DNA from 2 places in the Marinobacter sp. SBS5 genome. Region 2 is predicted to be linked to the other one. Evidence: predicted binding sites of a transcription regulator. Region 2 holds the regulator's gene; the other holds the start of a gene.
The links. Region 2 encodes sigma-54, which starts transcription at its own class of promoters, with help from an activator protein. Its sites were predicted from a motif close to ANTGGCATNNANNTTGCTNT; they were not measured.
Positions count from the first base shown of each region.

Region 1: ACNQ6O_RS07980 (PEP-CTERM sorting domain-containing protein) is a predicted target of sigma-54. The motif match lies at 1,275-1,294, and genes of this name have one in related genera.

Region 1 covers NZ_JBLWAZ010000003.1:201,044-204,162, forward strand. The annotation lists gene ACNQ6O_RS07975 (TIGR03013 family XrtA/PEP-CTERM system glycosyltransferase) at 1-328, opposite strand, end outside; gene ACNQ6O_RS07980 (PEP-CTERM sorting domain-containing protein) at 522-1,238, opposite strand; gene prpD (2-methylcitrate dehydratase) at 1,379-2,866, opposite strand; gene prpF (2-methylaconitate cis-trans isomerase PrpF) at 2,916-3,119, opposite strand, start outside.
Region 2 covers NZ_JBLWAZ010000001.1:944,467-947,585, reverse strand. The annotation lists gene lptB (LPS export ABC transporter ATP-binding protein) at 1-492, shown strand, start outside; gene ACNQ6O_RS04535 (RNA polymerase factor sigma-54) at 669-2,210, shown strand; gene hpf (ribosome hibernation promoting factor) at 2,282-2,584, shown strand; gene ptsN (PTS IIA-like nitrogen regulatory protein PtsN) at 2,685-3,119, shown strand, end outside.

The DNA.
Region 1 (3,119 bases), on a different contig from region 2:
TGCCCAGATACCAGAGCCAGTCACTAGCCACGAAATAGGCAAATCCGTGAACAGGGATGGCCAGCATTAAAGCCATAATAGTCCGGAGCATCATTCCAGACATGCCCTCTTCAACGCTTGCTTGATAGACGCCTAAAGCCATCATGACTGTTAAATTAATGAACGAAAAAACCACGAGCGAAGGGAAAACAATAGCGAAATGTTCACTGAAGAATGCTGTGTCTCCGAAGAACCGAAAAAACACAGCTAACGAGCAAGAAGCAGCTAAAACAACCAGGTCAATTAAACCCAGAAGTATAAAAGGCAGGTGGAAGTAGTGTTTAAACAACCTGACGTGGGCCACGCCGACTCCTTGTTATGTTCACAATAAAATCAAACCGCATCCCATGCGATTTACTACCAGTTGTGAACATTCAGTTTAGTACACAATCCCGTTACCGCAATAACAATGTGAAGCACTAGTTAACAAAAACTTACAAAGCCCGCCAGGCGCCCATTTCGCGCTTAGCGGGCTTCGGAATTTAGACCTTGCTCTTTCTGCTTCGAACCAAAACCAGACCAACCAAACCTAACCCCATCAATGCCAAGGTGCCTGGCTCCGGGACAGTTCCGATCGTTACGTTGTCGAGACCGTAACCATCATTAGAGTTATTTGCATAGATACTGAGATCCCCTAATCCACCGTCGTCATACAAAGAAATATAGAAGACTTTGCCGTTTCCCAACGATGAACCAAAGATGTCGGCGAACGAGAAATTCACTCCCCCAACAGAGAACCGGCCACCCGCATCGTTAGGGTCCGTCATATAAAAACCCATTGCGGTGTACCCGCCAGACGGAGAAATGGTCATCTTCTGCGCATCCATGCTGTCAAGCCAGTTGTCAGGAGAGATATCAAACCGACCGGAATAGGGTGAGCTTGTAGAATCGAGAACCGCCAAACCAGCGCTACAAGAATACGGACTGGTGTCACACGCACCGCCTGTACCCGCCGTATCCATAGTGAACGACCCGACACCGGCCAGCGAAGTAACCGTTGGGGATTGCGCCCCCACCGTATAGCCGCTGTCGAATGTCTCTGTGATATACCCCGAATTCAAATTGCCGAGAAAAGCGGCTTCCGCTGCCTGCGCTGCACTAAAACCTTCGGAACTGATGTTGATGACTGGCGCTGCAGCTGCGGTGCCAACACCCCCGGCAAACATTAATGTCGCTACTACCGTTGCCATGCTTTTCATTGCTAACGCTCCATGATTGTTTTAATCAATTAGAACGAAGCAGAATCTGTGCCACAAAAAAAAACAGAATTAAAACAACACTTTAAAAAACATCGTATTTCAGAGCGTAAAGAAAGCTGACAACAGAACCCCGAGTCATCTCACATCACCCCAAACAACCCGACAAACTCATGCACCGGCATAACCTCCAGCCGCCCAATATCCTCGCAACTGGCCATAATCGCCTCGCATTTCCGGGGTACAAAACAGGTCTTCAAGCTGTTTTGAAACTTCTCCACTAACAACGGCATCCCCTCTTCCCGTCTACGCCGGTGGCCAATCGGGTATTCCACCGCCACCTTGTCTGTGCTGCTGCCATCGGTGAAAAACACCTGAATGGCGTTGGCGATGGAGCGCTTGTCTGGCTCAAGGTATTCCCGGGTATAACGTTCGTCTTCGACAACGTTCATTTTGTCGCGGAGTCGGTCGATCTCGGGATGAGCTTGGTGAAAGCTGTCTTCGTAGTGTTCTGCGGTCAGGTTGCCGAAAATCAGTGGCACCGCAGTCATGTATTGCAAACAGTGATCCCGGTCGGCCGGATTGGCCAATTCACCTTGCTTGGAGATGATCCGTATAGCGGATTCGTGGGTGGTCAGTTCGATGCGGTCAATTTCATCGAGCCGGTCTTTGACTTCCGGGTGGAGCTTTACGGCAGCTTCGGCCGCAGTTTGGGCATGGAACTCCGCCGGGAATGAGATTTTGAACAGGACGTTCTCCATCACGTAAGAGCCAAAGGGCTGCGGTAGTGAGAACTTACGGAACGAATCCGCTTTCAGGGCTTGGTCGCGGTTGGTCTTGGTGAACAGTACATCGTAAAATCCCCATTGATTTGCGGTCAGGACTCCGGGCACACCCATCTCACCCCGCATGGCGATGTCCGCCAGGCGAACGCCTCGTGAAGCGGCATCCCCTGCGGCCCAGGATTTTCGGGAACCGGCATTTGGAGCGTGGCGGTAGGTCCGCAAGGATTGCCCATCGACCCATGCATGGGACAACGCCGAAAGCATCTGCTCCCGATCCGCCCCCATCAATTTTGCACTAACCGCGGTGGAGGCCACTTTCACCAGCACCACATGATCCAGCCCGACTCGGTTGAAAGAGTTCTCCAGAGCCAATAAGCCTTGGATCTCATGGGCCATAATCATGGCTTCCAACACGGCTTTCATGGCCAAGGGAGCCTGCCCGTTGGCTACTCGTTTTTGAGACAGGTGATCGGCAACAGCCAAAATGGCGCCGAGGTTATCCGAAGGGTGACCCCACTCGGCCGCCAGCCAAGTGTCGTTGTAATCCAACCAGCGGACGATGCAGCCGATATCCCAAGCCGCTTTGACTGGGTCTAGCCGATACGGCGTGCCGGGCACCCGGGCTCCATGGGGAACCACAGTGCCCTCCACAAAGGGGCCAAGGTGTTTGGTGCATTCCGGAAATTTTAAGGCGAGAAGGCCGCAGCCGAGGGTGTCCATCAAACAGTAACGGGCAGTTTCCCATGCCTCGTCACTGTCGACTTGGTAATCGAGGACGTAGTCCGCGATTTCCTGTAACACCTCGTCGTAATCAGGACGTTTGTTCTGGTCTACGTTGGCTCCCATGGCAAAATCCTCCCATTTCCGGAATCGTCAGGGTATGCCTCAGCTTAGTTCATAAACTGTCCTGCGGCACCCTCACCCAGCCTTCCATAATAATCCGCGCACTGCGGCTCATGATGGCTTTAGTGGCAGTCCATTGACCATTCACTTCCTTGGCTTCCGCACCCACACGCAATGTGCCGGACGGGTGGCCAAAGGTCACTTCGGTACGGTCGCCGCCGCCAGCCGCTTGATTCACCAAAGTTCCGGGAATCGC
Region 2 (3,119 bases):
GGCATCGGTTATTTGCCTCAGGAAGCGTCGGTATTCCGCAAGCTGACCGTGCGCGACAACATTATGGCCATTCTGGAAACTCGCAAATCGCTGTCTAAAGCGGATCGCGAAGCCAAACTGGAAGAGCTACTCGAAGAGTTTCACATTACCCACATTCGCGACAGCGTGGGTATGGCACTTTCGGGCGGTGAACGTCGTCGGGTAGAGATTGCTCGGGCTTTGGCTATGGAGCCCGCGTTCATTCTTCTGGATGAGCCCTTTGCCGGAGTTGACCCTATTTCGGTCAGCGACATAAAACACATCATCCGACATCTTCGCGACAAAGGCATCGGCGTTCTCATTACCGACCACAACGTACGCGAAACGCTCGATATTTGTGAGAATGCCTACATTGTCTCTGGTGGCCACATCATCGCATCGGGCAACGCGGATGCCATTCTTGCCAACCAGCAGGTGAAAGAAGTTTACCTTGGAGACGAGTTCCGACTATAGACAATCGCAGACCTGAAAGCCGGGCTGATTGTTTTGCTGAACGCTAGCAAGTAAACTCGGCAGGGTACTTGCTTAAATTGTTGGGCATGCGCTGCAAGTTACCAGCACACAACAATTTTTTTCATTCGCAAGCAATGCTATATATCAGGATACAGGCACGTTATGGATTTTGAGCCATGGTTATGAAAGCTTCATTACAGCTTAAAATGGGCCAAAGCCTGACCATGACCCCCCAGCTGCAACAAGCCATACGGCTACTGCAGCTTTCCACGCTGGACCTTCAGCAGGAAATTCAGCAGGCACTCGATTCGAACCCAATGCTGGAAACCTCCGAGGACGACGATCAAACCGACTCGAATGAGCAGCGAGAAAGCAGCCAGGACGACCAGCACGAGACTGCTTCTGCTGCTCAAGAAGACCAAAGCACAGACTCGCAAAGCTCGGATTGGGACGAATCAGAAACCGCGCCTGACTGGTCTGCCGAAGACCAAACGCCGGACACCATCCCAGACGACCTACCTGTCGATACGGCTTGGGACGACATCTATCAATCGGCGCCAGCCCCTGCAAGCCGGGGTGAAGACGAACACGACTCCGATTTCGAGACCCGCAACTCCCCGAGCGAAACGCTACACGACCATCTTGAGTGGCAACTGAACCTGACTCCGTTAAGCGAAAGGGATCAGGCGATCGCACACGCTCTGCTGGATGCTGTGGATGACCGAGGCTATTTGACGTCATCCATCGAAGAGATCCATTCGGGCCTGTTTGAAGATTCCGAAGACGATCCGCTCGAACTCGACGAAGTTCAGGCTGTCCTGCGCCGACTGCAGCATTTTGATCCTCCAGGTGTATTTGCCAAGGACCTGCAAGACTGCCTGATGATCCAGCTGAACCAGCTGCCGCCTGAGACCCCTTGGTTGCGCCAGGCAAAATTGGTGGTTACTCAATTCCTGCATTTACTGGGCAACCGGGATTATGCTCAGCTGCTGCGCCGTAGCCGCTTGAAAGAAGACCAATTGAAAGAAGTGTTGGCGGTGATCACCAGCCTGAATCCCAACCCCGGCGACAGCATCGACCGCACAGAACCGGACTACGTGATTCCGGATGTCATCGTGCGCAAGCACGAAGGTCGCTGGCGAGTAGAGCTTAATCCGGAAATTGCGCCGCGCATTCGCGTCAACGCCAGCTATGCTTCGCTGATTCGGCGGGCCGACAGCAGCGCTGACAACACCTACATGCGCGACCAACTGCAAGAAGCCAAGTGGTTTATCAAAAGCCTTCAGAGCCGCAACGAGACCTTGCTCAAAGTTTCCACTCGCATTGTTGAGTACCAACAGGGCTTTCTGGACCATGGCGATGAAGCCATGAAACCATTAATTCTCTCGGACATCGCTCAGGCCGTGGATATGCACGAGTCGACCATATCCCGGGTCACCACTCAAAAATACATGCATACCCCGCGGGGCATTTTTGAGCTCAAGTACTTTTTCTCCAGCCACGTGGGCACTGCCGAGGGTGGAGAATGTTCCTCAACGGCGATTCGTGCGATGATCAAAAAACTGATTGCCGACGAAACACCAAAAAAGCCATTGAGTGATAGCAAAATTGCAGCCATGCTAGGAGAACAGGGAATCAATGTTGCCCGACGTACGGTAGCCAAGTACAGAGAGGCGATGCACATCCCTCCCTCGAACGAGCGTAAGCGTTTGGTTTAAGGATTCGTCAGCACAAGAGGTGCTGACACTCAGTCCGGCAAAAGCCGGCTATATGACAACAGGAGAAGCCTATGCAACTCAACATTTCAGGCCATCATGTAGAACTGACTCCCGCACTAAAGGATTACGTAACCACCAAGTTTGATAAGCTTGAGAGACACTTTGACCACATCAGTAATTGTCAGGTGACACTGCAAGTTGAGAAAGTTCGCCAGATGGCCGAAGCTACCCTCCACGTAATTGGTGGCGAAATTCACGCAAAGGCTGAAAGTGAGGATATGTACGCCGCTATCGACGGCTTGGTCGACAAACTCGACCGCCAAATCCTCAAGCATAAAGAGAAAACAGTTGCTCGGATGCAAGGTAACGGTTAACGCGCTCTTTAGCGTGAAACCGAACCGGGCGTTTCAATAAGACGTGCTGCGGCAGGAGTATCCGGCCGCAGCCTTTTTTTTACGGAAATGAAGTCGATCTATGACCGATTCATCCCTGACCATCGACAACATTCTGGCTCCAGAACTGACTCTGTGCCGGGTTGCGGCGTCAAGCAAGAAGCGTGTACTGGAGTTTATCGCTGAACACATTCATCAACAGGATGAAAGCCTCAACGATACAGATATCTTTAACAACCTGGTGTCGCGGGAGCGGCTGGGCAGTACCGGTATTGGCGAAGGCATAGCTATCCCCCATTGCCGTCTGGACGGGCTGGATAGAGTCATCGGCGTATTGATGACACTGGCCGAACCGGTTGACTTCGATTCCATCGACAGCCAACCGGTTGACATTGTTTTCGCCCTGGTTGTCCCCAGAGAGGCGACTAGCGAACACTTGGAGCTGCTCAGTCAGCTTGCCGAGAAGTTTAATGAAAGCTCTTTTTGCGAAAAACTGCGCCAGTGTCAGGATGCCGGC